4 regions of the Paracoccus sp. FO-3 genome follow, and region 1 is predicted to be linked to each of the others. Evidence: riboswitches for the same ligand, from Rfam matches in the RefSeq annotation. Region 1 holds a riboswitch; each other region holds the start of a gene.
What was found. Region 1 has a riboswitch for cobalamin ahead of nrdH (glutaredoxin-like protein NrdH). Riboswitches for the same ligand answer to the same signal wherever they lie in the genome.
Positions count from the first base shown of each region.

Region 2: linked by a shared signal. The riboswitch ahead of FE811_RS07545 (CbtB domain-containing protein) and the one ahead of nrdH (glutaredoxin-like protein NrdH) in region 1 are both predicted to bind cobalamin.
Region 3: linked by a shared signal. The riboswitch ahead of FE811_RS07575 (DUF1636 domain-containing protein) and the one ahead of nrdH (glutaredoxin-like protein NrdH) in region 1 are both predicted to bind cobalamin.
Region 4: linked by a shared signal. The riboswitch ahead of FE811_RS18610 (ABC transporter substrate-binding protein) and the one ahead of nrdH (glutaredoxin-like protein NrdH) in region 1 are both predicted to bind cobalamin.

Region 1 covers NZ_VCBQ01000005.1:11,478-18,856, forward strand. The annotation lists gene nrdE (class 1b ribonucleoside-diphosphate reductase subunit alpha) at 1-1,865, opposite strand, end outside; gene nrdI (class Ib ribonucleoside-diphosphate reductase assembly flavoprotein NrdI) at 1,847-2,263, opposite strand; gene nrdH (glutaredoxin-like protein NrdH) at 2,272-2,493, opposite strand; cobalamin riboswitch at 2,585-2,776, opposite strand; gene FE811_RS28115 (alpha-hydroxy acid oxidase) at 3,507-4,238, shown strand; gene FE811_RS02110 (DUF6635 family protein) at 4,228-5,058, opposite strand; gene FE811_RS02115 (YeiH family protein) at 5,126-6,145, opposite strand; gene FE811_RS02120 (LysR family transcriptional regulator) at 6,248-7,180, shown strand; gene FE811_RS02125 (C4-dicarboxylate transporter DctA) at 7,284-7,379, opposite strand, start outside.
Region 2 covers NZ_VCBQ01000019.1:34,855-42,233, forward strand. The annotation lists gene rsfS (ribosome silencing factor) at 1-333, opposite strand, end outside; gene FE811_RS07515 (hypothetical protein) at 466-699, opposite strand; gene leuC (3-isopropylmalate dehydratase large subunit) at 998-2,434, shown strand; gene FE811_RS07530 (hypothetical protein) at 2,454-3,035, opposite strand; gene leuD (3-isopropylmalate dehydratase small subunit) at 3,125-3,730, shown strand; gene FE811_RS07540 (endonuclease/exonuclease/phosphatase family protein) at 3,721-4,773, shown strand; cobalamin riboswitch at 4,935-5,141, shown strand; gene FE811_RS07545 (CbtB domain-containing protein) at 5,178-5,354, shown strand; gene FE811_RS07550 (CbtA family protein) at 5,356-6,054, shown strand; gene FE811_RS07555 (hypothetical protein) at 6,125-6,658, shown strand; gene bluB (5,6-dimethylbenzimidazole synthase) at 6,661-7,284, shown strand; gene FE811_RS07565 (hypothetical protein) at 7,318-7,379, opposite strand, start outside.
Region 3 covers NZ_VCBQ01000019.1:42,946-50,324, reverse strand. The annotation lists gene FE811_RS07590 (precorrin-3B synthase) at 1-1,112, opposite strand, end outside; gene cobN (cobaltochelatase subunit CobN) at 1,109-4,270, opposite strand; gene cobW (cobalamin biosynthesis protein CobW) at 4,273-5,307, opposite strand; gene FE811_RS07575 (DUF1636 domain-containing protein) at 5,311-5,664, opposite strand; cobalamin riboswitch at 5,740-5,942, opposite strand; gene cobO (cob(I)yrinic acid a,c-diamide adenosyltransferase) at 5,980-6,591, shown strand; gene FE811_RS07565 (hypothetical protein) at 6,651-7,379, shown strand, end outside.
Region 4 covers NZ_VCBQ01000075.1:5,792-13,170, forward strand. The annotation lists gene FE811_RS18595 (pseudoazurin) at 1-17, opposite strand, end outside; gene FE811_RS18600 (ABC transporter ATP-binding protein) at 30-800, opposite strand; gene FE811_RS18605 (iron ABC transporter permease) at 797-1,846, opposite strand; gene FE811_RS18610 (ABC transporter substrate-binding protein) at 1,843-2,850, opposite strand; cobalamin riboswitch at 2,944-3,143, opposite strand; gene FE811_RS18615 (short-chain fatty acyl-CoA regulator family protein) at 3,205-4,638, opposite strand; gene aceB (malate synthase A) at 4,773-6,395, shown strand; gene FE811_RS18625 (isocitrate lyase) at 6,519-7,379, shown strand, end outside.

The sequences.
Region 1 (7,379 bases):
GACATGAAGGCGGCGGGGTAATAGACCCGGCCGATCTTGCCTTCCTTGCGGATCTCGATCTTGGCGACGATCGGGTGGATCGAGCTGGTCGAGTTGTTGATATAGCTGATCGAGCCGGTGGGCGGCACCGCCTGCAGGTTGCGGTTGTAAAGCCCATGCCGCATCACCGCGTCCCGCAGCGCGGCCCAGTCCTCGCGCGTGGGCAGCGCGACACCCTCGAACACCCGCGCGACATCGGGCAGCGTCGGCAGCCAGTCGCGCGTCACGTATTTGTCGAAGAATGTGCCGTCGGCATATTTCGACGTCTCGAAATCCTTGAAGCTGCGCCCCTTTTCCTGCGCCAACAGGTTCGAGGCGCGGATGGCGTGATAGGCGACGGCGGCGAAATAGACCGAGGTGAACTCGATCCCCTCGGGGCTGCCGTAATGGATGCGCTCGCGCGCCAGGAACCCGTGCAGGTTCATCTGGCCCAGCCCCACGGCATGGGCCTCGTCGTTGCCGCGCCGGATCGAGGGCACGGCCTCGATCGCCGACATTTCCGACACCGCGGTCAGCGCGCGGATCGCCGCCTCGACCGTGGCGCCGAAATCCGGCCCGTCCATGGTCGCGGCGATGTTGAGCGAGCCGAGGTTGCAGGAAATATCCGTGCCGAGGTGGCGATAGCTCAGATCCTCGTCGAAGGTGCTGGCCTCGTTGACCTGCAGGATCTCGCTGCACAGGTTCGACATGCTGATGCGGCCGGCGACCGGGTTGGCGCGGTTCACCGTGTCCTCGAACATGATATAGGGATAGCCGCTTTCGAACTGGATCTCGGCCAGGGTCTGGAAGAAGGCGCGGGCGTTGATCTTTTTCTTGCGGATGCGCTTGTCGTCCACCATCTCGGCGTATTTCTCGGTGACGGAAATCTCCGAGAAGGCCATGCCATAGACCTTTTCCACGTCATGGGGCGAGAACAGGTACATGTCCTCGTTCTTCTTGGCCAGTTCGAAGGTCACGTCCGGGATCACCACCCCGAGCGACAGCGTCTTGATGCGGATCTTCTCGTCGGCATTCTCGCGCTTGGTGTCCAGGAAGCGCAGGATGTCGGGGTGATGCGCGTTCAGGTAGACCGCCCCCGCGCCTTGCCGCGCGCCCAGCTGGTTGGCATAGGAAAAGCTGTCCTCCAGCAGTTTCATCACCGGGATGACGCCCGAGGACTGGTTCTCGATCCCCTTGATCGGCGCCCCGGCCTCGCGCAGGTTGGTCAGCATCAGGGCGACGCCGCCGCCGCGCTTGGAAAGCTGCAGCGCCGAATTGATGCCGCGGCCGATGCTTTCCATGTTGTCCTCCAGCCGCAGCAGGAAGCACGAGATCAGTTCGCCGCGCGATTTCTTGCCGGCGTTCAGGAAGGTCGGCGTCGCGGGCTGGAACCGGCCCGACAGGATTTCCTCCATGAAGCGCATGGCGAGATCCTCGTCGCCGCGCGCCAAGGCCAGCGCGACCATGACCACCCGGTCCTCGTAGCGTTCCAGATAGCGCCGCCCGTCGCGGGTCTTCAGCGTGTAGCTGGTATAATACTTGAAGGCGCCCAGGAAGGTCGGAAAGCGGAACTTGCGCGCATAGGCCGCGTCCCAGATCCGGTGCAGGAAGGCGCGCGGATACTGGTCCAGGACTTCGGCCTCGTAATAGCCTTCGTCCACCAGGTAGCCCAGCTTCTCGTCCAGCGAGTGGAAGAAGACGGTGTTCTGGTTGACATGCTGCAGGAAATACTGCCGCGCGGCCTTGCGATCCGCGTCGAAGCGGATGCGGCCCTCGCCGTCGTAAAGGTTCAGCATCGCGTTCAGCGCGTGATAGTCCAGCTCGGCCTTTACGCCATCGTCAAGCATTCCGTCCCCCAGAATTTCTCAAGCCCCGCACGGACGCGGGAAATATCCAGATCAGTCCCCGCCAGCTCGAATCGATACAGCACGGGGACGTTGCACTTGTCAGAAATCACCCGGCCGGCCAAGGCATAGGTCGCCCCGAAATTGCGGTTGCCGGCGGCGATGACGCCGCGCAGGCCGGCGCGGCGGGCGGGATCGTTCAGGAAGCGGATCACCTGCTTGGGCACCGCGCCCCGGCCGGTCCCGTCGGCATAGGTCGGGCAGATCAGCACATAGGGCGTTGCCGCCTCGGGCAGCGGATCGCACGGCGAGACCGGGATGCGCCCGGCCGCCAGCCCCAGCCGCGCCACGAAGCGCGCGGTGTTCCCCGAGGCCGAGGAATAATAGACCAGCCCGCCCATGGCGCCGGTCAGGACAGCCGGCCGATCATGTCGGGCCGGAAGCCCGCCCAATGCGCATCGCCGGCGACGACCACCGGGGCCTGGCGATAGCCCAGCGAGACGACCAGTTCCATCGCCGCGTCGTCCTCGGTCAGGTCGATCAGCTGATAGGCCAGGCCGCGCGCGTCGAGCGCCCGCGTGGTGGCGGTGCATTGCACGCAGGCGGGCTTGGAGTAAACGGTGATGGACATGGCTCGGCTCCTTCTGTTCTGTCGGCAAGAGGGGGCCGGGCCGATGGGCGTGCCACCGGACCCTGTTCCAGCCCCGCGCCCGCCGCACGGTTTCGTCCTTTCGCGCCATGGCAGGTCTTCTGACTTGCGGGTCTCGGCTTAGCCGGCCTTCCCGGAGCCTTGGCCCCAGTGGCATTCCAGCGTCGCTCGCCGCTTACAGCTGCGGGGGCAGTGCCGGCTTTTCACCGGCTTCCCTTTTCATCCCCGAGTCGGCCCCAGGGCAACCATGACCCCGGCAGTTAGCCACGGGTCACGGGCCGGGTCAATCCATATTTAGTGGATGGCCGGGCTGTGCCCGGAATATCTGGTGGGTTCCCGGATCGCGCCAAGGGCTCGATTTGCCGCCGGGCCATGGTGGTGGGCAGGCTGCGGCCACGGGCCGCCGCACCTGCGCGGCTGTTGGATTATGGCAACAGGCGCGGGGACATGGCATGGAATGACGTCGCGTCGTTTGACAAAGCGCGACAATTCGCCCTCTTGCGTGGATCGCGCGCGCGTGAACCGGGGCTCCGTTCCCGTTCCCGTTCCCGTTCCCGTTCCCGTTCCCGTTCCCGTTCCCGTTCCCGTTCCCGTTCCCGTTCCCGTTCCCGTTCCCGTTCCCGTTCCCGTTCCCGTTCCCGTTCCCGTTCCCGTTCCCGTTCCCGTTCCCGTTCCCGTTCCCGTTCCCGTTCCCGTTCCCGTTCCCGTTCCCGTTCCCGTTCCCGTTCCCGTTCCCGTTCCCGTTCCCGTTCCCGTTCCCGTTCCCGTTCCCGTTCCCGTTCCCGTTCCCGTTCCCGTTCCCGTTCCCGTTCCCGTTCCCGTTCCCGTTCCCGTTCCCGTTCCCGTTCCCGTTCCCGTTCCCGTTCCCGTTCCCGTTCCCGTTCCCGTTCCCGTTCCCGTTCCCGTTCCGGTTCCCGTTCCCGTTCCGGCGCGCCAGAGCGCAAGCCATTGATAAGTCAACACTTCATGTCGTCTCTGCCTGCCGGTGGAAGGGGATGCATCTTTGTGCCGGGATAACCCATGAACAAAACCCATCCCAAACCGCCAGCCTCGGGGTCTGCCGCGCAATTGCTGCCGACCCTGGGCCTGCTTCCGGTCCTTGCCATTTCCGCGGGGGTCGGCGGCCCCGCCCAGGCGCAGGACACCGTGACGCTGGACACGGCGGTCATCCGCCGCCAGCAGGGCAGCGAGGCCGAGACCCGCTACAAGACCACCGAAAGCGCCTCGGACAAGATCACCGCGCCGCTGCTCGACACGCCACGGACCGTCACCGTCGTGACCGCGCGCCAGATCAAAGAGCGCGGCGGAAGTCGCAGACCCGGTTGCCGCTGCTGCTCAAGGGCATCATGTCGGCGCATGATGCCGAGCGTGCGGTCGCGGCTGGGGTGGACGGGGTGATCGTCTCGAACCACGGCGGGCGGGCGCTGGACACGCTGCCGGCGACGGCCGAGGCTCTGGCGGTCGTCGCCCGCCAGGTCGCCGGGCGCATTCCGGTGCTGTGCGACGGCGGCATCCGTCGCGGCACCGATGCGCTGAAGGCCCTGGCGCTGGGGGCATCGGCGGTGCTGGTCGGGCGGCCGCAGATCCACGCCCTGGCCGTGGGCGGCGCGGCGGGAGTCGCGCATATGCTGACCATCCTGCGCGCCGAGCTGGAGGTCGCCATGGCCCTGACCGGACGCTGCGACCTGGCCGGGATCGACGAAACCGTGCTTTGGCCTAGCCCTTGAAGCTGCGCCACAGGCTCAGCGCCGCATCCGACAGGTCGCCCAGTCGGGCCAGCACATGTTCGCGCCCCAGCCCCGGCCCGTCCTCGGCCCGGTCGAGCCGGCGCAGCAGCCGCAGCACCCGGCGCTTGTGGATGCCGGTCCAAAGCTGGACCGGATCGGCGACCAGCCCGGCAAAGGTCGTCAGGACCGAGGCGAGCATGGCCAGCACCACCCCGGTCAGCAGCAGATCCACGCTGGAAAGCTCTCGCGGGAAGGCGCCATACCACATGCGGCCGGCCCAGCTTCCCAGCGCGAAATCCTCGACCGCCTGTGCCTGCGCCCGCAGATGCGCGACCGGCCCGGCCAGCGAGATCACCCCCGGCGTGGCGCGGTGGAACAGCAAGAGCCCCGAGCCCAGCACCAGGACCGAGGTGGTGATCTCGGAGACCGCATTGCGGGTCTCGGCATAGTCCGAGACGGCGCGGGCGACGCTTTGCGGCGCGGCCTGGGGCGCCAGCCCCTTTTCGGCCAGGTCGTCGATGAAATGGGCCAGATCGGCCTCGATCCTTTGCGCCACGTCGGATTTCAGGAAGATCTGCCGGCGCGACAGCCAGTCGCCGGCGCGCCGCAGCCCGATCCGGCGCAGAAGCGGCGCGGCCAGCCGCACCAGCAGGAACAGCGGCGACAGCATGACGTTCACCGGCGCACGCAGCAGGTCGAGGCCGAGCGCGTGGCGATGCAGCGCCAGCGTGCCGCGCGGGCCATAGCGGGCGCGGACGAAGCGGTGGACCTCGGTCTCGCGCCGGGTCATCGGACGGGGGTCGGCGGGCTTTAGGGCCATGGGCGCGGTCCTTTGGCGGATCGCGCCCAATCTAGGCATCGCGGCGGGGCGGCTCAATGCCGCGCGGTCACAGCAGCGCGACCAGCCCCAGGCCCAGGGTCGAGATGAACAGCCAGGCCAGCGCGCCAAGCGCCAGCGGCCGGACGCCCTTGGCGCGCAGCTTGCGGATGTCGGTTTCGAGCCCCATCGCCGCCAGCGCCATGGTCAGCAGAAAGGCGGTCAGGCCGACCACCTCGGCATGCAGCGCCTCGGGCAGGGGCAGGGCGCTGTTCAGCAGCACGACGGCGATGAAGCCCAGCACGAACCAGGGCGTCGGCGCCGAGCCATGCGCGGCCTTGCCGCCGCGCCGCGCCAGCGCGCCCAGCACCAGGATCAGCGGCGCCAGCAGCATCACCCGGCTCAGCTTGGCCACGGTCGCGGCCTGCCCGGCCTCGGCGCCATGCTGGAAGCCGGCGCCGACGACCTGCGCCACCTCATGCACGGTTGCACCGACCCAGATGCCGTAATGCGAAGGCCCCATCGCCATCATCTCGCCCAGCAGCGGCATGGCGATCATCGAGAGCGAGCCGAAGACCGTCACGCAGGCGATGGCATAGGCCACGTCCTCGTCCGTTCCGCGCGTGACCGTGTTCGTCGCGATCACCGCCGAGGCGCCGCAGACCGAGGTGCCGGCCGCGATCAGCTCGGCCAGCCGCGCCTCGACCCCCAGCGCCCGCCCGGCCCATTTGGTGAAGACGAAGGTCGCGGCCAGCACCACCGCGATCACCGCCACCCCCGCCAGGCCCACGGCGCGCAACTGCTCCAGCGTTAGCTGGAAGCCCAGCAGCACGATGGCGAAACGCAAGACGCGGCGCAGCGAAAAGCCGATGCCCGGCCGCGCCGCCTCGGGCGTGCCGGCCAGGTTGCGCAGCGCCATGCCCAGCACCATGGCCACCACCAGCGGGCTGAGCGCCGGGATGCCCGAGAAGCGCTGCACCGCCGTCGCCAGGACCGCGATGCCGAAGGTCAGCCCCAGCCCCGGCAGCGTGGCGGAAAGCCAGGCCGTGATCGCGGAAGATGTTTGCTGGTTCTGCTCGGTCGAGGACATGATGGCGCTTCCTTGCTTGCAAGGCGGAACATGGTCCCGGATACACGTTCAATCCATCGCATTATATTTGCCATATCGTTCGATTTTGCTTATCAGTTGGCCATGACGCTGGAACAGCTCCGCATCTTCCTTGCCGTGGCCGAGCGGCAGCATGTCACCCGCGCGGCCGAGGCGCTGAACCTGACGCAATCGGCGGTCAGCGCTGCCGTCTCGGCGCTGGAGGCGCGGCATGGCGTGCGCTTCTTCGACCGGGTGGGGCGGCGCATCGTGCTGACCGAGACCGGCGAAGCCTTCATGGCCGAGGCGCGCGCGGTGCTGGACCGCGCCGAGACGGCCGAGATGGTGCTGGAGGATCTGGCGCGCGAGCCGCGCGGGCGGCTGCGGGTCCATGCCAGCCAGACCGTCGCCAGCTACTGGCTGCCGCCGCGGCTGGTCGCGCTGCGCGAGATGCATCCGGGGATCGAGCTGCGGCTGACCGTCAGCAACACCACCCAGGTCGCCGATGCGGTGCAGGAGGGCGGCGCCGACCTGGGGCTGGTCGAGGGCGCGGTGGCGCATGGCGATCTGCACCGGCAGGTGGTGGCGCGCGACCGGCTGGTGCTGGTCATGGCGACCGATCACCCCTGGGCCGGGCGCGACGCCGTGCCCCTGGCCGGGCTGGCGGCGCAGAACTGGATCCTGCGCGAGCCGGGCTCGGGCACCCGGTCCGAGTTCGAGACCTGGATGGCCGGGCAGGGGCTTTCCGTGGCCGGGCTGCCCCTGGCGCTGGAACTGCCCTCGAACGAGGCGGTGCTGAACGCGGTGGCCGCCAGCCAATGCCTTGCCGCGCTGTCGCAACGCGCGGTGGCGCGGCCCGCCGCCGCCGGCTGGATCCGCACCCTGCCGCTGCCGGGGGCAGAGCGGCCGTTCTCGCTGCTGACCAATCCGCAGCGCTATCGCACGCGGGCGCAGCAGGCGCTGATCGGGATCCTGACGGACGAGATCCTGACGGACGAGATCCTGACGGATGAGGGCTTCGCCGCCGGCCTCCCCTAACGCGAAATGGCCTGCGCCATCGGGAGGGAAGGCGCAGGCCGTCTTCTCGGAGGCTGGCGGGGCCGGTCGCGCGGGCCCCGTTCAGCCCCGCGAGGCGACTTCGTCAGCCATGCTGGGGCTGCGACATCGGCGCGTCCTCGTCCAGCACGTCCAGCGTCGGCACGTCCTCGCCCTCGAGGATGCGGCGGGCGCGGTCGCG
Region 2 (7,379 bases), on a different contig from region 1:
ACGCAGGGCGTCGGCGGGCATCCACATCTTTTCCAGCTGATAGAACTCGCGGACCTCGGGGCGGAAGACATGGACGATCACGTCGTCGGTGTCGATCAGCACCCAATCGCCGGTCTCCTTGCCCTCGATCCGGGCCGAGCGGCCGGTCTGTTCCTTCAGGCGCTCGACCAGCTTTTCGGCGATCGAGGCCACCTGCCGCGCGTTCCGGCCCGAGGCGATCACCATGTGATCGGCCATGGCCGAGCGGCCACGCAGGTCGATGGTCACGACATCCTCGGCCTTGTCGTCGTCAAGAGAGGCAAGAATGCGGTCCAGTAGCTGATCGCTCGTCAGCCCGGATTCCGCGGTGGTCGCAGCCGGCGCAGCGGCCGGCGAGACGGTATTGGACAGGGTTCATCCTCCGGTCATCACGCCGATCTCCCCCGGCGCCGGGGCCTTACCAATGTAGCACGGAATCGCGCCCGCTCAATGCAGGCGCAGCGGATTTCTGGACGCATCCGCCGGCGGGCAGGCCGAAACCGGCAGATTTCCCCAGGGATCGGCGCATCTGACCTGCCCCGCGCCCCAGGCCAGATGCAGGCTTTCGGCACCCGCCGCCGCCCGCGCCTGCTTCAGCGGCGTGTCCGCCCAATGCACCGCCAGCGCGAAAACGGCCACGCAGATCAGCGGGATCGCCCGCAGGATGATGCGAATCAGCATGATCGGTCCCCTTTCCCGTGTCTTTCGGCGCCAAGATAGGGACCATTTCCCAACTTGGAATTAACAGGGCCGTGTGGCGATATTGAATATGACGTGAAATCGCCCTATTAATGCCCCTATGCGAGGATTCGTCTATTTCGACATTCACGACCGCGCCCGCCTGCCCGGCCGGTTCTACGGCGAAAGCCTGTCCGTCACCGCCCGACTTTGACGGGAGCGGGCGCTTGCGCGCGCCCTGCCGCAGGCTGCGGCACCCCCTCCGCCCTTTCCCAGCTAGTCTTCCAGAAAAGAGACAGCCATGACCGGCAACACGAACGCGGGCGCGCCCCGCACCCTCTACGACAAGATCTTCGACGCCCATGTGGTCGAGCGTTCCGAGGACGGCACCTGCATCCTCTATATCGACCGGCACCTGGTGCATGAGGTGACCTCGCCCCAGGCCTTCGAAGGGCTGCGCATGGCCGGGCGCAAGGTGCGCCGCCCCGACCAGACCATCGCCGTGCCGGACCACAACGTGCCCACGACGCCCGACCGCGTGGACGGGATCGAGAACCCCGAGGGCCGCATCCAGGTCGCCGAGCTGGACAAGAACGCGCGCGAATTCGGGCTGAACTATTACCCGATGAACGACATCCGCCAGGGCATCGTGCATATCGTCGGCCCCGAGCAGGGCTGGACCCTGCCCGGCATGACCGTGGTCTGCGGCGACAGCCACACCGCGACGCATGGCGCCTTCGGCGCGCTGGCGCATGGCATCGGCACCTCGGAGGTCGAGCATGTGCTGGCCACCCAGACGCTGATCCAGAAGAAATCCAAGAACATGAAGGTGGAGATCACCGGCAAGCTGCGTCCCGGCGTGACCGCCAAGGACATCACCCTGTCGGTGATCGGCGCCACCGGCACCGCCGGCGGCACCGGCTATGTCATCGAATATTGCGGCGAGGCGATCCGCGACCTGTCGATGGAAGGCCGCATGACCGTCTGCAACATGGCGATCGAGGGCGGCGCCCGCGCCGGGCTGATCGCGCCGGACGAAAAGACCTTCGAATATGTCAAGGGCCGCCCGCACGCCCCGAAGGGCGCCGCATGGGAGGCCGCCGTCGCCTGGTGGAAGACGCTGTTCTCGGACGAGGGCGCGCATTGGGACAAGGTCGTCACCATCCGCGGCGAGGACATCGCCCCGGTCGTGACCTGGGGCACCTCGCCCGAGGACGTGCTGCCGATCACCGGCAAGGTGCCCGCGCCCGAGGATTTCGAGGGCGGCAAGGTCGAGGCCGCGCGCCGCAGCCTGGACTACATGGGCCTGAAGCCGGGCACGCCGCTGAACGAGATCAGCATCGACGCGGTCTTCATCGGCTCCTGCACCAACGGCCGGATCGAGGATCTGCGCGCCGCCGCCGGCATCCTGAAAGGCCACAGGCTGGCGCCGGGCGTGCGCGGCATGGTGGTGCCGGGCTCGGGCCTGGTGCGCATGCAGGCCGAGGAAGAGGGGCTGGACAAGATCTTCATCGACGCCGGCTTCGAATGGCGCCTGGCCGGCTGCTCGATGTGCCTGGGCATGAACCCCGACCAGCTGGCGCCGGGCGAGCGCTGCGCCGCGACCTCGAACCGCAACTTCGAGGGCCGCATGGGCCGTGGCGGCCGCACCCACCTGATGTCGCCGGTGATGGCGGCCGCAGCCGGGATCAGGGGCCACCTGACCGACGTGCGCGAACTGCTGGCGGAAACCGTCTGATGGCGAGCGGCGCGGGGCCTTACCGGCCCCGCCGCAGCAGCATCAAGGCGTTGATCGCAATCAGCCAGAGCCCGGCGTTCTCGAACCAGAAGTTGTATTTGATGTTCGCGAAATCGGCGCTGATGAGCCTGTCCACATGATGAAAGCCCACCGCGCGCACCAGCACGAAGCCGCACAGCACGGCCAGCCCCAGCAGGGCCGGGCCGTTGCGGCGCATGTGCCCGCGCAGGGCATTCGTCGTCCAGGCCAGCGCGAGTGCCACGCCCAGCACCAGCCCGGCGATGAAGGCCAGCTGCACCATATGGCGGTCGTCGTACCAGCCCTGCGCCCGCGCCATGCAGCGTCCGGTGGCGGTCAGCGCGGTCTGCAGGTCCAGCTGCTTGTTCACCCCCAGGAAGGCCATCAGCCCGGCGATCGTCAGCCACAGCCCTCGCGCCGCGCCGGCCGGACGGCGGCGCAGCACCATGACGGCCAGCACGAAGCACAGGAAGTAAGAGAGCACCGTCAGCCAGCCGGTGATCTCGGGGTCTCCGATCTGCGGCCTCCAGTCGCGCGCAATGCAGGCGCGCAGGGCCGCAAGGCTGGAAAACCCGAAAAACATCAGCGAAGCCCTTTCCATGGCGCAAGGCGCCGGACGGGTCTCGGTTAACGGGCCGCTGCGGCCCAAGTCAATTCTGCGAGGATCACGACATGGACAAGTTCACCACCCTGACCGGAATCGCGGCACCCATGCCGCTGGTCAACATCGACACCGACATGATCATCCCGAAACAGTTCCTGAAGACGATCCACCGCTCGGGTCTGGGCAAGAACCTGTTCGACGAGATGCGCTATGACGCCCAGGGCAACGAGATCCCGGATTTCGTGCTGAACCAGCCGGCCTGGCGCGACAGCCAGATCATCGTCGCCGGCGACAACTTCGGCTGCGGCAGCTCGCGCGAACACGCGCCCTGGGCGCTGCTGGATTTCGGCATCCGCTGCGTGATCTCGACCAGCTTCGCCGACATCTTCTACAACAACTGCTTCAAGAACGGCATCCTGCCCATCGTCATGCCGCCAGAGGTGGTGGACGTGCTGATGGAGGACGCCAAGAAGGGCGCCAACGCCCGCATGACCGTGGATCTGGAAAACATGACCGTGACCACCTCGGACGGGCAGAGCTTCCCCTTCGAGCTGGACCCGTTCCGCCGCCACTGCCTGCTGAACGGGCTGGACGACATCGGCCTGACCATGGAAAAGGCCCCCGCCATCGACGCCTACGAGGCGCAGATGGCCCAGAGCCGGCCTTGGGTGTAAGCTCACTGGCCGGGGCGGCCCTGCTGGCCGCCCTTGGCCTGGCCGCCCAGGCCGATCCGCTGCGGATCGCGACCTTCAGCCCCGACCTGTCGCGCGACGGGCCGGGGCTTTTGTTGCGCGACCTCGGCCGCAAGGATGCGCAGATCGACGCCGTGGTGCAGGTGTTGGCGGAAACCCGGCCCGACATCCTGCTGCTGACGCATTTCGACTGGGATTACGAGAACAGCGCGCTGGACGCCTTTGCCGCCAGGCTGGCGCAGGCCGGGCTGGACTATCCGCACCGCTTCGCCGCCCGGCCGAATTCCGGCATGGCGACCGGGCTCGACCTGAACGCCGACGGGCGGCTGGGCACGGCCGACGATGCGCAGGGCTTCGGCACCTTCTCGGGACAGGGGGGCATGGCGATCCTGTCGCGCCATCCCATCGGTCCGGTCAAGGATTACGCGGATTTCCTGTGGCGCGACCTGCCCGACAACCTGATGCCGCCGCTGCCCGAGGAGGTGGCGGCCATCCGCCGCCTGTCCTCGACCGCGCATTGGGATGCGGTGGTCACGGTCGCGGGCCGGCCGCTGCACCTCTTGGCCATGTCCGCGACGCCGCCGGTCTTCGACGGGCCCGAGGATCTGAACGGGCGACGCAACCATGACGAGCTGGCGTTCTGGCTGCATCACCTGCCCGACGGCCCCTTCGTTCTGGCCGGGAACCTGAACCTCGACCCCCTGGACAGCGAAGGCCGGCCCGAGGCGCTGGCCCGGATCATGGCCCATGTCACCGACCCCCTGCCCCGCAGCGCGGGCGGCGCGGCGGCCAAGGGCGGGGTGAACGACGGCCACCGGGGCGATCCGGCGCTGGATACCGGCGACTGGCCGGACGACAAGCCGCCGGGCAACCTGCGCGTCGATTACGTCCTGCCGGCAAGGCCGCTCAAGGTGCTGGACTCGGGCGTGTTCTGGCCGGCCGAGGGACCGCTGGCCAAGGCCGCGCTGGCCGCTTCCGCGCACCGGCTGGTCTGGGTCGACCTGGACTGGCCGCCGGCACCCTGATTCGGACAAGCCCCTTCCGCCCGCCCCCCGCGCGATTCCCCGGCATCTTCTCCGTTGTCCAAATACCCATGCGACGGCGCCGCCCGCCGGCCCGTCGCCCGGCCTTCGACCCCGCCCGCAGCGGCCGCCCGATTCCGCTTGCCGCCGCCGCGGCATCGCAGGTAACATGCGCGTGTATCGGTGCCCCTTTCCGGGGCCAAAAGGGAATGCGGTGCGGTCCTCGGCGTCTCGGGGGCCAAATCCGCAGCCGCCCCCGCGACTGTAGGCGGAGAGCGGACGTCCATCGCGCCACTGGCCATCCGGCCGGGAAGGCGGGCGTCTGCCGTGACCCGCAAGCCAGGAGACCTGCCGATGCATGGAACCGCAATGTCGTCGGGTTGGACGACCAAAGGAAAGGGTCGCAGATGACCGCAAAACCCATGACCGCCGCCGGCGCCAGCCGTGCCTCGGTCCTGTTTCCCGCCATCGCCGCCTTCGCGATCGGCTTCGGGCTGATCTTCATGTCCGGGCTGGTGCAGGCCGAGACCCTGCATGACGCCGCCCATGACGTGCGTCACGCGACCGGCTTCCCCTGCCACTGACATGTTCTCGCGCATTCTGACCAGCGGGTTGATCGCTGGCGCTGCAACGGGGCTGATTGCCGCCCTGTTGCAGCTTTGGTTCGTGCAGCCCGTGCTGCTGCATGCCGAACTGTATGAATCCGGCCAACTGGCCCATTTCGGTGCCGAGGCCGTCAGCGCACACCAGGACTTGGGGCCCTTCGAATGGACCCGCAACATGCTTTCGGTCCTGTTCACCATGATGGTCTATGCCGGCTACGGGCTGATGCTGGTGGCGCTGATGGCGCTGTCCGAGGCGCAGGGCAACGCGGTCACGGCGCGGCAGGGGCTGCTTTGGGGCCTGGCCGGCTACCTGACCATGCAGCTTGCCCCCGCCTTCGGCCTGGCGCCGGAAGTGCCGGGCGTCGCCGCCGCCGATGTGCAGCTGCGCGCGATCTGGTGGCTGGGCACCGCCGCCGCCACCGGGCTGGCGCTGTGGCTGGTCGCCTTTGGCAAGGGCTGGGCGGCCTGGGGCGTGGCCATCGTGCTGATCCTGGCGCCGCATGTGATCGGCGCGCCGCAGCCCGACAGCTATGCCGGCCCGGTCCCGCCCGAGCTTTCGGCGGAATTCGCCGGGCGCGCCCTGGGTGCCGGCGCCATGGCCTGGGCGCTGCTCGGCCTGCTGGCCGGCTGGTTCTGGCAGCGCGAAAGCCAGCGCGCGCCGGTGCCGCAAGCCGCCTGATCCGGGCCGCAACCGTTTCGGCCGGGCGTGCCTGTCGCGCCCGGCCCTTTCATGAAAGCGGGGAAAAGACATGGATCGTTCGATCCCGATGCTGCTGATCGGCCTGATCTTCGGCGGCGGCATGGGCTTCGTCATCGCCGCCGCCAACGGCATCACGCTGGACGGCCACGACCACGGCGCGCATGGCCACGGCACCCAGGCCGCGGCGCATGACCACGGCGCGCCCATCGACCTGCCCGCGGGCAGCGCCACCGCCTCGGCCCGGCTGGAGCCCGACAGCACCGCCGGCTGGAACCTGTTCGTCGAGGCCGAGGGCTTCTGCTTCGCCCCCGAACATGCCGGGCTGGCCGATCGCCGCGGCGAGGGCCATGCGCATCTTTACCTGAACGGCGCCAAGATCGCCCGGCTCTACGGCCCGGCCCATCACCTCGACATGCTCGCCGCCGGCGACCGGCTGCGGGTCGAGCTGAACTCGAACGACCACCGCCCGCTGACCGTGGCGGGCCGGCCGCTCGCCGTGGAACTGACCGTGCCCGACCGCCCGGTCGGCATCCGCGCCGGGGCCGAGGGCCTGCCCGACAGCGCCATTTGCGCCACGCCCTGATGATGCGGTTCGGCCCCGAGGACCAGGCCGCGCTGGACCGCATCCTGCGCTGGCGCCGCGACGTGCGGCATTTCCGCGACGACCCGATCCCCGAGCCGCTGCTGGAGGAATTGCGCGCGGCGATGGAACTGGCGCCCTCGGTCGGCAATGCCCGGCCCTGGCGGGTGATCCGGGTCGAAAGCCCCGATCTGCGCGCCGCGATCCGCGCCGATTTCCTGCGCTGCAATGCCCGGGCCGCCGCCCGCTACCAGGGCCGGCAGCGGCAGGAATACGATGCGCTGAAGCTCGCCGGGCTGGACCGCGCGCCGGTCTGGCTGGCCGTCTTTACCGAGATCGACCCGTCCGAGGGCCACGGCCTTGGCCGCGCCACCATGCCGCAGACCCTGCGGCAATCGACGGCGATGGCGATCCATGCGCTGTGGCTCGCGGCACGGGTGCGCAACCTGGGCCTGGGCATGGTCTCGATCCTCGACCCCGCGCGGATCGGCCCGCTGCTGGCGGTGCCCGAAAGCTGGGAGTTCTCGGCGCTGCTCTGCCTCGGCTGGCCCGAGTTCACCGACGACACGCCGCTGCTGCACCGCACCGGCTGGCAGGAAAACACCGCCCCCGGCTGGCAGCGGCGCTGAAAGGCCCCGCCGCATCGGGCGGGGCCGCTTGGTTCAGGGCTGCGAGGTGGCCGGGCCCATGGGCTGGCCGTTGACGGTAAAGGGGCCGCCGCCCT
Region 3 (7,379 bases), on a different contig from region 1:
GTGCCGCCGTCCCGGATCAGGTCGAAGCGGTCGGGCGCGGTGGCGACCAGCGTGACCGAGGCCGCGCCCCGATGCGCGCAGCCCTTGGCGCAGCCGCTGACATGCAGGCTTTGGCCGGGGGCAAGGCGCGGGGCGAGGCTGCGGGCCAGGGCGCGGACATCGGCCAAAGCCTGCGGGCAGCCGGGCGCGCCGGTGCAGGCATGGATGCGCAGGAGCGGGTCGTGGGGGTCGAGGATCGCGCCCTTGATCCGCGGGCGGGCCGCGCCTTCGATCAGCAGCGCGCGCCAGGGGGTCAGGCGCAAGGGGCCGATCGCGGCGGCGGCGGCCAGCTGCGCCGGCGTGATCTGGCCGAAGGCGAAGCCCAGCAGCCAGCCGTTCGGTGCCGGGCCGGGGTCGGGCGGATGGGCGCCGGCGGTTCCGGTGGCGCTGTCGCATGGGTATTTGGGCAACAGAGAAGACGGCAGCGGGGTCGCGCCATGGGGCGGGGCGGGGGCGCGGCGCAGGTGGTCGCGCATCCGCCCGCGGCCGTCCTGCACGCCGCCTTGCATGAACCAATGCGCCAGGGCGATGGCGCGGGTGGCGGCCTGGGCGGTGTTATCGGCCTTGAGCGCCCAGTCGGCGCCGTCCGGCAGGATCAGCCAGCCTGGGCCCTGCGGGCGCAGCCTGATGTCCGCGGGCGTGTCGGCCAGCACCGGCGGGTCGGCATCGACGGCAAAGCCGAACTTGCCGGGCACCTGCGGCGCATCGGGCGCGGTCATCGCCTGGGCGATGGCCTCGGCCAGTTGCCAGGCTGGGCCGCCCATCGGGGCGAAGGGCGACAGGATCACGTTGCGCCGTGCCTCGGATTCCGGGTCGTCATCGATCAGGCCGATGCCGGCCAGGGCGGCGACGGTCGCGGCATGGCCGGAAGGGTCCAGCCCGCGCAGTTGCAGGTTGGCGCGGCTGGTCAGGTCCATCAGCCCGTTGCCGTGCCGCGCCGAGAGTGCCGCGATCAGCCGTGCCTGGTCCGGTTCCAGCCGGCCGTTCCGCGCCCGGATGCGCAGCACCAGCCCGTCGCCCGATTGCATCGGCCGCAGCGCACCGGGGCACCAGCCCTTGACGGCGAAGCTCATGGCGCCAGCTCCGCCAGGACCGAGTTGCGGCGGCTGACCCAGAGGCCCGATTCGAGCAGCCGCGCGAAAAGCGCGCGCATGGCGGCGAGCGCGGCGGGGTTTTCGCGTTCCATGAAGGCCAGGACCTCGGGCCGGCCCAGCGTGGCGTCGTGATAGAGGTCGAAGAGATGGCCGGGCACCACGCCGGCCAGGTTGGCGAAGGCGGCCATGTGGTCCAGCGTCGCCGCGATCTCGGCCGCGCCGCGAAAGCCGTGCCGCATCATGCCGTCGGCCCAGGCCGGATTGGCGGCGCGGGCGCGGGTGACGCGGGCGATTTCCTCGGCCAGGGTCCGGGCCCGCGGCTGGTCCGGGCGGGTGGCGTCGAGGTGGTAGAGCGCCGGCCGCGCGGCGCCGATCCGCGCCATGGCGGCGGCGAAGCCCGCCTCATGCGCGGCATGGTCGCCGGCCAGCAGCAGGTCGGATTCCGGCAGGTCCTGCGCATGGACGAAGGCATCGGCCTGGGCCAAGCGGTCGCGGATCGCCTGCGGCTGGTGGGTGATCCGGCCATCGGCGGCGATGGCATGGGAGGAGGCGGCCAGCCACGCCTCGCCCGCCGCCTGCCGCGCCTGGTCGGTGAAGCTCTCGGCCAGGTCGGCGATGCCGAGGCCGTAAAGGCCGGGCCTGGGGCCGAAGACGCGGGGGGCGCGGTTGCGATAAGGGTTGTCGGCTGGGGTTTCGTCGCGGGCCGCCAGCGCCTCGGCCCCGGTCTCGAAAAGCTGGGCGAGGCCGGGGAAGATGTCGCGAAACAGGCCCGAGACCCGCAGCGTCACGTCGATCCGCGGCCGGCCAAGCTCGGCCAGGGGCAGGATCTCGATGCCCGCGACCCGGCCCGAGGCGCCGTCCCAGCGCGGGCTGAGGCCGGCGAGATGCAGCGCCATGGCAAATTCCTCGCCCGCCGTGCGCATGGTGGCGCTGCCCCAGAGGTCCACGACCAGGCCGCGGGGCCAGTCGCCCTGGTCCTGCAGGTGGCGGCGCAGCAGTTCCTCGGCCAGTTTCACCCCCTGGGCATGGGCATTGCGCGAGGGCACGGCGCGGGGATCGACGGTGAAAAGGTTGCGCCCGGTCGGCAGCACGTCCTGCCGCCCCCGCGCCGGCGAGCCCGAGGGGCCGGGGGCGACCCGCTGGCCGGCCAGCGCGCGCGCCAGCCCTTCGGCTTCGCCCGGAGCGGTGCCATAGACATGCAGCCCGTCGCCGAAGCGGCTGTCCTTGAGATCGCAGAGGAAGCGGTCGATCAGCGGGATCGCCTCGGCCGCCGCGGCGTCGGGGGGCAGGCCCAGGTCGGTTTCCACCCCGGCGGCGCGGGCCTCGTCGCGGATGGCCAGGATCAGCCGGTCGCGGCGGCGCGGGTCCAGCCCGTCGGCGGTGGAATATTCGTCGAGCAGCCGTTCCAGATGCGCGAGGTTCTCGGGCACCGCGGAATCCGCCAGCGGCGGCGGCAGGTGGCCCAGCGTCACGGCGGAAAGCCGGCGCTTGGCCTGCGCGGCCTCGCCCGGATCGTTGACGATGAAGGGATAGATCACCGGCATGTCGGCCAGCAGCGCCTCGGGCCAGCATTCGCCCGACAGGGCAACCGACTTGCCGGGCAGCCATTCCAGCGTGCCATGCGCGCCCATGTGGATCAGCACGTCCGCCTGCGCGCGCAGCCACAGGTAGAAGGCGACATATTCATGGCGCGGGGTGCGCGTCAGGTCGTGGTAGTCGTCGGCGCGGGTCTTTGCCTCGCCGCGTTCGGGTTGCAGGGCGATCAGGTCGGCGCCGTGGCGGAGGGCGGCGAAACGGAAGCCGTCGGGGGGCTCGCCCCATGCGGCGGCGAGGTCGTCGCGCAGGCGTTGCGGCAGGCGGGCCAGCGCTTGCTGGTAGTCCGAGAGCGGCCAGTGGATGCGCTCGGCGGTCAGCCGCCGGCCCAGGTCGTCATGGGGAAGCCCAAGGATCGCGCTGCAGGAGGCCAGCGCGTCCAGTCCGACCGCATGGGCCAGCTGATGCGCCTTGCCGGGATAGGTGGACAGCACCACCGCGCGGCGTGTCGCCTGCCGCAGCCGGTGCCAGGCGGTGATCCGCGCCACCGCCGCGTCGATGCGGTCCGGGTCGGGGGCATGGATCACGCGGGCGAATTGCAGGTCGGGGTCGCGCTCTTGCGGTTCCTTGAAGCTGATCGCGCCCAGGAATATGCGGCCGTCCACCTCGGGCAGCACGACATGCATCGCCAGGTCGGCGGCGGAAAGCCCGCGGTCCTCGGCCGCCCAGAGGGCGCGGGGCGCGGTGGACAGCGCCACCTGGAAGACCGGGCAATCCGTGCCGTCGAAGGGCGTGGCGCCGGCATCGTCGCGGGCGGAAAAGGCGGTCAGGTTCACCACCGCGACAAGGCCGGGCAGGTGCGGCGCCAGCCAGTCGGCAAAGCCCGGCGCCTTCAGCGAGGGCGCAAAGACCCCGGTCGCGGCAAAGCCGGCCGTGCGCAGGGCGCGGATCATCGCATCCACCGGCGCCAGGTCGGCCGCGGTCAGGTAGCTGCGATAGAAGCTGACCAGCACGCCGGGTGCGGGGTCGGGCCGGGGGCGGTCGATGACGCCGCGGTCGGGATCGTAGAAGCCGAAGTCAGGGATCGCGGCCTGCCCCTGGACCGGGGCGGCGGGCAGGCCGGCGGCCCCGGCCAGTTCCGCCAGCGCCATCTGCGCCGCGACCGCGCCGCCCTGGTCGCAAAGCGCCGCCAGCCGATGCAGCAGCGGCAGCGGCAGGGTGGAAAACCGCTCCAGCGTTGGGTCGGGACGCCCGTCCGCCGGCAGGAAGGCCAGGGCGATCCCGCGGCGGCGGGCCAGATCCTGAAGGCTGGCGACGCCGTAATGCCAATAGGGCTCGCCGCCGATCAGCCGGACCAGCACGGCGCGGGCGCCGGAAAGCGTTGCCTCGCAATACTGATCGACCGAGACCGGGTGCCGCAGCGCCGAGAGGTTGCACAGCCGCAGCGAAGGCAGCCGCCCGGCAGCGCGATGCCAGCCCGCCGCGAAAGCGCCGAGGTCGCTGTCGGAATAGGACAGCACGACCAGGTCGGCGGGGCCTTGGCCGGGGTCGGTCGGAACCTCGGTCTCTTCCAGCCCACGGCTTTCGCGGAAGACGACATGCATCGTCAGGCAGCCAGGACCGCCCGGATCGCGGCCTCGTCGATGTCGTCATGCTCGGCGATCACCACCAGGCGCGAGGCGCGGGGGGCGTCGCCCCAGGGCCGGTCGTATTGGTGCCGCACCCGCTCGCCCACCGCCTGCACCAGCAGGCGCATGGGCTTGCCGGCGACGGCGACATGGCCCTTGACCCGCAGGATGTTCTGTTCGCGGGCCAGCCGCTCGATGCGGGCGGCAAGCTCGCCGGGGTCGGCGATCTCGGCCAGCTCGATCACCACCGAGTCGAAATCGTCGTGTTCGTGGTCGTCGGCGCCGTCGTGGTGGCTGGGGCGGGCGGCGAGGTCGTCCTCGGCCGCGGCACCCAGGCCCAGGATCACGCGCGGGTCGATCACCCCGTCGGTCAGCGGCAGGATCGGCAGCTTGCGCGGCGCCTCGGCCTCGATCACGGCGCGGGCGGCGGCCAGCCCCTGCTCGCCGGCCAGGTCGGCCTTGGACAGCAGCACGATGTCGGCGCAGGCGATCTGGTCCTCGAACACCTCGGAGAGGGGCGTCTCGTGGTCGAGGCTGTCGTCGGCGGCGCGCTGCGCCTCGACCGCGGCCTCGTCGGGGGCGAAGCGGCCGGCCGCCACCGCCTCGGCATCGGCGAGCGCGATCACCCCGTCCACGGTGATGCGCGAGCGGATCGCCGGCCAGTCGAAGGCTTTCAGCAAGGGCTTGGGCAGGGCTAGGCCCGAGGTCTCGATCAGGATGTGGTCGGGCTTGACCGGCATCGCCATCAGCCGTTCCAGCGTCGGAATGAAGTCGTCGGCGACGGTGCAGCAGATGCAGCCGTTCGACAGCTCCATGATGTTCTCGGCCGGGCAATTCTCGTCGGCGCAGGACTTCAGGATCTCGCCGTCGACGCCCATGGTGCCGAATTCGTTGACCAGCACCGCCAGCCGCTTGCCCTGCGGCTGCGACATCAGGTGGCGGATCAGCGTGGTCTTGCCGGCGCCCAGAAAGCCGGTGATGACGGTGACGGGGGTCTTGGTCAGGTCGCTCATCTTCTATCCAATCGGGGGAATGCGCGCGAGGCTGCGCTTGCGGAAAATCGTGACGCGCTCGCGCCAGGGCACGATGCCGTCGGGGGCCTGGGCATAGGCGGCGGCGCCCAGCAGGATCTCGGTCGCGTCCTCGGCCGACATGCGGCCGTAGACATAGGTCCAGCGGCCCGGCGCCGACAGCGCGATGGCGGCGCCGTTGGCGCAGGCGGACAGGCATTCGACGGGGACGATGCGCACGCCGTCGGGGGCGCCTTCGGCCGCCAGCGCGTCATGCAGCCGCGCGCCGGGCACGGGCTCGCCCTCGGGGACGGGCTGGCCGGCGCGGCAGGTGATGCAGACATGCAGCGTGACGGTCATGCGCCCTTCATCCCTCAAGGCGGCACGAGGCAGGGGACCAGCGCCCAAGCCCCAGCGGGAACACCCCGTCCGCCGGTCAATCCTTCGCGCGCTGGCAGGTCTCCCGGCTTGCGGATTCGGGCCTGGGCCCACGGCCGCCCCGCCTTCCCGGCGTCTCGCCAGTGGCCTCGGGGCGACCTTTCCGGTCACGGTCGCGGGGGCGGCTGCTTCCAGGCGGTTGCCTGTCGCATTCCCTCTTCGCCTGTCGTAGGACAGGAACCAGCGCCTCTCGTCTGTGCGCGCCCGGTCCCGACTTGTCAAGCGAAGGAGTGCCCGATGCAGACCGACGACAATACCCGCCACGCCGAGAAGATGGCCCGGATCAAGGCCGCCCGCGACCGGATGATGGCCGAGAAGCAGGGCGAGAAGGGCCTGGTCATCGTCCATACCGGCAAGGGCAAGGGCAAGTCGTCCTCGGGCTTCGGCATGATCCTGCGCTGCATCGCCCATGGCATGCCCTGCGCGGTGGTGCAGTTCATCAAGGGCGCCTGGGACACCGGCGAGCGGCGGTTGCTGACCACGCATTTCGGCGACCTGTGCCAGTTCCACGCCATGGGCGAGGGCTTCACCTGGGAAACCCAGGACCGCGAGCGCGACATCGCCGCCGCCCGCGCCGGCTGGGAAAAGGCCAAGGAACTGATCCGCGATCCGCAGATCCGCATGGTCCTGCTGGACGAGATCAACATCGCGCTGCGCTATGACTACCTGGACCTGGACGAGGTGCTGGATTTCCTGCGCAGCGAAAAACCGCCGATGACGCATGTGGTCCTGACCGGGCGCAACGCCAAGCCGGAACTGATCGAGCTTGCCGATCTTGTGTCCGAGATGGAGCAGGTCAAGCATCCCTTCCGCGATGGCATCAAGGCGCAACCGGGGGTGGAGTTCTAGCCTGTTTCCTGTCATCTGCCGCTTGTGCAGGATCAGTGAATTCGAAAGGATGTTCGGACATGTTTGCGAGACAAGGCCTTGTGGCGCTGCTGGCGATCTGCCCCGTCTCGGCGGCCTGGGCCGTGCCTGCCACCGAAGAGGGGGCCGCGCGGCTGCGCGGCGTTTTCCAGACCTATTTCGGCGGCGCCGAGGGCGTGGTCGCCGTCACCCCCCAGGGCGAAAGCTATGAGCTGCGGATCGACCCGGCGCCGCTTCTGGCGCAGGTTCCGGCCGAGCAGGCCCAGGTCAGCGTCTCGGCCCTGACCTATCGGCTGACCGACAATGGCGACGGCAGCTGGGGCGTCAGCGAGGACCAGGTGCTGAGCTGGTCGGTGGTGGTGCCGCGCCTGTTCGAGCAGAAGGGCACGACCAGGGTCGAATCCACCGGCATCTGGGACGAGGGGCTGATGAGTTTCCGCGAACAGACGGCGGTGATGACGGATTACGTCATCGAGTCGGTGCAATATGCGCCCCCGCCGCCGCCCGGCGCCGAAGCCGCGCCCGAACAGCCCCCGGCCGAGCCCGAGATCATCTCGCGCGATCACCAGCGCACGGCGCGGATGGAGATGTCGCTGACCGGCGGGCCCGGCAAGGCCGGCGGCGTCGACCAGGCCATGAACTTCACCGCCGAGGGGCTGGAGCTGTCGCAGGAGATCCTGATGGCTCCGGGCGGCCAGCCGATGACCTTCCAGATCACCGCGCCCGGCTACGAGGGCAGCGGCCAGATCACCGGCGCGCGCACCGAAGGC
Region 4 (7,379 bases), on a different contig from region 1:
GCGGCGCGAAGCAGCATTGGGATGTCCTTTCAGGCAAGGCGTTGGAAGGCGAAGACCGGCCGGCCTCCGCGGGGATGGGGGATGATCTCGGCCTCGACCGCGAAGATCTCGCGGATCAGCGCCGGGGTCAGGATTTCCATCGGCGGCCCCAGCGCCACGCAGCGGCCCGCGCGCAGCACCATGACCCGGTCGCAGCGCAAGGCGTGATGCAGGTCGTGCAGCGCGATGACGGTGGTGACGGAAAGCCGCGCGACCAGGTCGAGGATGGCGATCTGGTGATGGATGTCCAGGTGATTGGTCGGCTCGTCCAGGAGCAGGATGCGTGGCGCCTGGGCATGGGCGCGCGCGATATGGACGCGCTGGCGCTCGCCCCCCGAAAGCGAGGCCCAGTCGCGTCCCGCCATATGCGCCATGTCCACGGCGTCGAGGGCCGCCGCGACGGCGTCGTCGTCCTGCGCGCCCCATGGCCGCAGCGGGCCAAGCCAAGGCGTGCGGCCCAGCTCCACCGCGTCGCGCACCGTGATCCGCTCGGCCGTCTCGGCCGATTGCGCGACCAGCGCCAGCCGCCGCGCGATCTGCCGTCGCCCCAGCCGGGCCATGGGCCGGCCCTCCAGCCGGATCTCGCCGCGGCTCGGGCGCAGCAGGCCCGCCATCAGCCCCATCAGCGTCGACTTGCCCGACCCGTTCGGCCCGATCAGGCCCAGGGTCTCGCCCGGATGCAGGCGCAGGCTGATGTCGGACAGGATCTCGCGGCCGCGCACGGCATGGCTGGCGCCGACGGCTTCCAGGATGGGCGTCATCGCTGCCGGCCCCGGATCATGACCACGGCAAAGGCAGGCGCGCCGACCAACGCGGTGATGACGCCGATGGGCAGCACCTGGCCGGGAATGACGATGCGCGAGACGACGTCGGACAGCACCAGGAACACCGCCCCCGCCAGCGCCGTCGCCGGGACCAGCCTGGCATGGCGCGGCCCGACGAGGATGCGCATCGCATGCGGCACCACCAGCCCGACGAAGCCGATGGCCCCGGCGATCGAGACCATGATTGCCGTCGCCAGCGAGGCCGTGCCGATCAGCAGCGCCTGCGTGCGCCGCAGGTCGATGCCAAGCGACGCGGCGCTTTCCGCCCCGAAGGCGAAGGCGTCGAGCGTGCGCGCATGCCACAGCCCGACCCCCAGCGCCAGCGCCGCCATCGGCACCGCGACCCAGCTGTCCGGCCAGCGCACGCCCGACAGGTTGCCCAGCAGCCAGAACATGATGCCGCGCGCCTGCTCGGCGCTGGCCGATTGCGCGATGATCAGCGCGGTCAGCGCGTTGAACATCTGCGAGCCGGCGATGCCCGCCAGGATGATGACCCCGGCGCCGCGCATCCCGGTCCCGCCGCCGGCGGCGCGCGCCAGCGCCGCGACCAGCGCGAAGGCGGTCAGCGCCCCGGCAAAGGCGCCCGCCGACATGCTGAGCAGCCTTGCGCCGATCCCCGCCACCGCGACCGTGACCGCCCCGGTCGAGGCCCCGGCCGAAATCCCCAGCAGATAGGGCTCGGCCAGGGGGTTGCGCAGCAGCGCCTGCAGGATCAGCCCCGACAGCGCCAGGCTTGCGCCGCCGCAGGCCGCGACCACCGCCCGCGACAGCCGGTAATGCCAGATCACGCTGGCGTCGATCGGGTCGAGCGCCGCCGAGCCAAGCCCGGCCTTGACCGCCAGCACCTCGATGACGGTGGCCAGCGGAATGCGCGTCTCGCCCACCGCCGTGCCGAAGAGCAGCGCCGCGACCAGCACGGCGGGGGCCAGCCACAGCCAGCCCCGATTGCGCCCCGTGCTGCGGGTCGCGGCGCGCGGCCTCATTGCAGGTCGAACCCGGCCAGCGAGTCCGCCAGCGATTCCAGCGCGTAGATCGCGCGCACCGAGGGGTCCATCGCATTGGCCGGCATGGTCAGGATGCGGTCGTTCTTCACCGCCTCCATCTCGCTTGTCACCGGGTCCGAGGTCAGGAAATCGCGCTTGACGGCGATGTCGTCGGCGGGAAAGCGGCGGCGGTTCATCTCGGCCGCGACGATGAAGGCCGGGCCGGCCTTGGCGATGGTTTCCCAGCCGACGGTCGGCCATTCCTCGGGCGAGGCGACGACGTTCTGCACACCCAGCTTGGACAGCATCCAGCCCGGCACGCCATTGGCGCCCGCGACATAGGGGTCGATCTCGATCTCGGCCGAGGAATACCAGAACAGGCCCGACACGCCCTCGGGCAGGTCCAGCGCCTGCGCCCGCTCGACCGCCGCCGCCTCGCGCGCCTTCAGGTCGGCGATCACCTCGGCCCCGCGCTCCGATACGTCGAAGATCGCCGCCAGTTCCTCGATGCCCTGGTAAAGCAGCGCGGTGTCGAACAGGACCGAGCGCGCGCCGTCCATGCTTTGCGTATTGTCCTTGCCGACGCATTCGGTCGGCATGATCCAGCTGGGGATCTGCGCGTCGTCGAACATCTCGCGCGTGCCGACCGCGCCCTGCGGGCCGATCATCCATTCATAGGCCGTGACCACCAGCCCAGGCTTCTTGGCCAGCACGCTTTCGAAGCTGGGGGCGCTGTCGGCCAGCCGTTCGACCCTGGCGTCCGCCTCGGCAAATTCGGGCAGGACCGGGTTGATCCACAGCGCCGTGCCCGCCACCTTGTCGGCCAGCCCCAGCATATACAGGATCTCGGTCGTGCTTTGCCCGACGCTGACGACGCTTTCGGGCGCCTTGTCGAAAGTGACCTCGTGGCCGCAGCTGGTCAGGGTCAGCGGGTATTCGGTGCCCGCCAGCGCCATCGGCGCCAGGGTGGATGTGGCGATGATCGCCGTGGTGAGCCTCAGCATGATGTTTCCTTCCGCTACATCATGAACAGGCCGGATGAGCGGATGGAGACCGGGCCAATGCCGGTCGCAACCCCTCCCGAGCCGACCCGCTCGGATTGGTCAAACGTCGTCGGCAGGTCTCCTGACTGGCGGGTCACGGCAGGGATGCGGCCTTCCCATGGCACGGGGCCACAGTGGCGTTTTCGCATCCTGCTCGCCGCCTACAGTTGCGGGGGCAGTTCCGGTTCGGGGCCTTGCGACCCCGGCGGATTCCCTTTCAATTCCTTGCGGAAACCGACGCGCTCTCCCTAGCTGCCGGCGCGGGCGCTGGCAAGCGTCAGCATGGGCGCCCGGCCACGGCCTGCCGGCGGGCGCCTAGCCCTCCTCGAAGCTGAAGATGGCCAGGCTGCGCTCGCGCTCGTTCACGCGCAGGCGGCGGTTGATCGGGGCATGGGCGCGGGCCGAGCAATCCGGCCGCTCGCAGAGATAGCAGTTCAGACCGATGTCCACCGGCCGGCTGCGGTCGAGATCGATGCCGTCGGCATAGACCAGCCGCGGTGCATAGGCCACGTCGCAGCCCAGCCCGATCGCCAGCCGCTGCGCGGGCGCGCCATGGGTGCCGCCGGCCCGCGTCACCGTGCGCGCGATCGAGAAATAGCTGGCGCCCTCAGGCATCCGGATGACCTGGGTTTGCACCCGCTCTGGCGTCTCGAAGGCGGCATGGATGTTCCACAACGGGCAGGTGCCGCCGAAGCGCGAGAACGGGAACCGCCCGGCGCTGAAGCGTTTCGAGATGTTGCCGGCCCGGTCCACCCGCACGAAGAAGAACGGAATGCCCCGCGCCTCGGGGCGTTGCAGCGTGGACATGCGATGCGCGGTCTGCTCGAAGCTGGCGCCGAAGCGGTGGCCCAGCAGCTCGACATCGTAGCGCGCCGATTCGCAGGCGGCGAGGAAGCGGGCATAGGGCATCATCAGCGCCGCCGCGAAGTAATTCGCCAGGCTCACCCGCATCAGCGCGACGGCCGGCGGGTCGGCCAGTCCCGCCTCGTCGACCAACCGGGCGATCAGCGGTTCCTGCTCCAGCCGCGCCAGCAGCACGCCGATCTGGAAGCGGCGGCTGGATTGCGCCAGCAGTTCCGACAGCATCAGCTCGCGCCGGTGCGGGTCGAAGCGGCGCAGCTGCTCGCCCATGACCGGCGCTGGCAGGATGCGCACAGCGATGCCATGCGCGGCCAGCCGGCCGGTCAGCGCCATGTGCGGCTCGTTGCGGTGCAGCGCCAGTTCCTCGGCCAGCGCCTCGGCGGCACGGTCCAGCGCATCGACATGGTTGCGCCGGGCATAGAACCAGCCGCGCACCGCATCGACCGGGCGCGAGGTGCCGGCCAGCGCCTCGACCTTGTCGCGGTCGGTCAGCGGGTTGTCGTCGGCCTGCGGCTGCAGCAGCGCCTGGCGGTGGCTGTCATGCAGCCGCACGAAGGCCGCCGCGATCCGCGGCGAGGCTTGCAGCACCGCCTCGATCTCGGCGCGGGACGGTGCGCCCGCCTCCAGAACCGGATCCTTCAGCGCCGCGGCGAAATCCGCCGCAAGCTGCGCGTCGGTCGAGGGTGCCAGTTCGGCGATGTTCATGTCATAGACCTCGGCCAGCCGCATCAGGAAGCGCGCCGAGGCCGGGCGCTGGTCGGATTCGATCAGCGTGACATAGCTGGCCGAGACGCCCAGCTCGGCCGCCATCTGCGCCTGGGTCAGCCCCAGCGACTGGCGCAGCACGCGCAGGCGCTGGCCGATGATCAGTTTCTCGCCTCGGGCCATGTGACAAACCTTACAAGTTCTGCGGCTGCACGGTGACAAGACTGACCGCAACACCCGTTGTTTTCAAAGCAATAATGCACATGCAGCATGACATTACTACTGTGACATTGCGCCGTGAATCACAGGAGGCCGCCATGCCGCTCGACCGCAATGCCCCACCGCTTCCGCCCGTCGTCCTGCGCGCCGTGCCGGGCGCGGATCATGTCCTGACCCCCGAGGCGCTGGGTTTCGTCGCCGCATTGCAGGCCCGCTTCGGCCTGCGGCTGCATGCGCTGATGGTCGCCCGCGCCCGCCGGCAGGAGCGCATCGACCGGGGCGAGTTGCCCGACTACCTGCCGCAGACGCGCGAGATCCGGCAGGGCATCTGGCAGGCCGCCCCCGTTCCGCCCGCGCTGGAGGATCGCCGGGTCGAGATCACCGGCCCGGTGGATCGCAAGATGATGATCAACGCGCTGAACTCGGGCGCCCGGGTCTTCATGGCCGATTTCGAGGACGCGACCGCCCCCAGCTTCGCCAATATCATCGCCGGGCAGGCGAATCTGATCGACTATCGCGACGGCACGCTGGAGCATGACGACTCTGCGACCGGCAAGAGCTATCGCGTCGGCCCCCGCCCGGCGCTGCTGATCCTCCGCCCGCGCGGACTGCACCTGCCCGAGGCGAATGTGCTGATCGGCGGCCAGCCGGTCTCGGCGGCGCTGTTCGATTTCGGCCTGTCGCTTTATCACTGCGGCCGGGCGCTGGCCGCCACCGGGCGCGGGCCGTTCTATTACCTGCCCAAGCTGGAGGGCCATGGCGAGGCGCGGTTCTGGAACGAGGTCTTTGCCTTTGCCCAGGACCGCATGGGGCTGGCGCAGGGCACGATCAAGGCCACCGTGCTGATCGAGACCCTGCCCGCCGCCTTCGAGATGGACGAGATCGTCTGGGAACTGCGCGACCACATCGCCGGGCTGAACTGCGGCCGCTGGGACTATATCTTCAGCTATATCAAGACGCTGCGCAATCATCCGGCCTATGTGCTGCCCGACCGGGCGCAGGTCGGGATGGAGAATGCCTTCCTGGCCGCCTATGCCGCCCGCGTGGTCAAGGTCTGCCATCGCCGCGGCATCCATGCCATGGGCGGCATGTCGGCGGCGATCCCGGTCCGGGGCGATGCCGAGGCCAACGAGGCCGCCTTTGCCCGCGTCCGCGCCGACAAGCAGCGCGAGGTCGGCATGGGCTTCGACGGCTGTTGGGTCGCGCATCCCGACCTGGTGCCGGTGGCGCAGGCGGTCTTCGACGCCGCCATGCCCGGTCCGAACCAGATCCGCAAGCCGCGCCAGCAATGGCGCATCGAGCCCGCCATGCTGCTGAAACCCCATCGGGGCCGGATCACCGAGGCGGGCGTGCGGCTGAACATCCAGGTCGCCGTCGAATACCTGGCGCAATGGCTGTCCGGCCGCGGCGCGGTGCCGATCCAGAACATGATGGAGGATGCCGCCACCGCCGAGATCAGCCGCGCCCAGCTGTGGCAATGGCTGCGCCACGGCGCCCCCGTCGTGCTGGAGAACGGCGAAGAGCGCCGGTTGACCGCCGAATGGCTGGGCGAGTTGATGCAGGCCGAGATCGTCCGCATCCTCGACCGGCTGGGCCCGAACGGGTTCCATCGCGGCCATTACGCCAGCGCCGCGCGCATCGTGCAGGAGGCCGCGACGGCCGAGACCCTGCCCGATTTCATCACCGTCCCGGCCTATGACGTGCTGAACGCGCTGGACTGAGGCCCTCCATGGACCCGATCCGCACGCTTTCCCCCTTTGGCGGGCCGCTTCCCCCCGGATGCCCCGCCTTGCCGCAAACCGCGGCTGCCGATCCCCGAACCGACCCTGCTGAAAGGAAGCATCATGAGCAGAAAGACTTTTTCGGAAATCCATGCCGAGGTGTCGTCCCGCTACCCCTCCGGTCGAACCCCGGGTGGCGTTTCGGTCGATGACATCGTGCAGCTGCGGCTGCAGAACACCTATGACACGCATCTGGACATCGCTCGCGACATGGCCGGCGTGATGCGCGCGGACATGGCGGCCTATGACGCCGATGCCGCGCAGTTCACCCAGTCGCTGGGCTGCTGGTCGGGCTTTCACGCCCAGCAGATGATCAAGGCGGTCAAGCGCCTGCGCGGCACGGCCAGGGGCACCTATGTCTATCTGTCGGGCTGGATGGTCGCGGGCCTGCGCAACCGCTGGGGCCATCTGCCCGACCAGTCCATGCATGAAAAGACCGCCGTCGCCGACCTGATCCAGGAGATCTACGTCTCGCTGCGCCAGGCCGACGAGGTGGCGATCAACGACCTGTTCAAGGATCTCAAGGCCGCCCGGACCGAGGCCGAGCGGGCGAAGGCCATCGCTGCGATCGACGGTTTCGAAACCCATGTCGTGCCGATCATCGCCGACATCGACGCCGGCTTCGGCAATGAACATGCGACCTATCTTCTGGCCAAGGAGCTGATCAAGGCCGGTGCCTGCGCGCTGCAGATCGAGAACCAGGTCTCGGACGCCAAGCAATGCGGCCACCAGGACGGCAAGGTCACCGTCCCGCGCGAGGATTTCATCGAGAAGCTGCGCGCCTGCCGCCTGGCCTTCGAGGAGCTTGGCGTCGATGACGGCGTCATCGTGGCCCGCACCGACAGCCTGGGCGCCGGGCTGACCCAGAAGGTGCCGGTCAGCCAGCGCCTCGGCGACTTGGCCGCGGAATACATCAAATGGCTG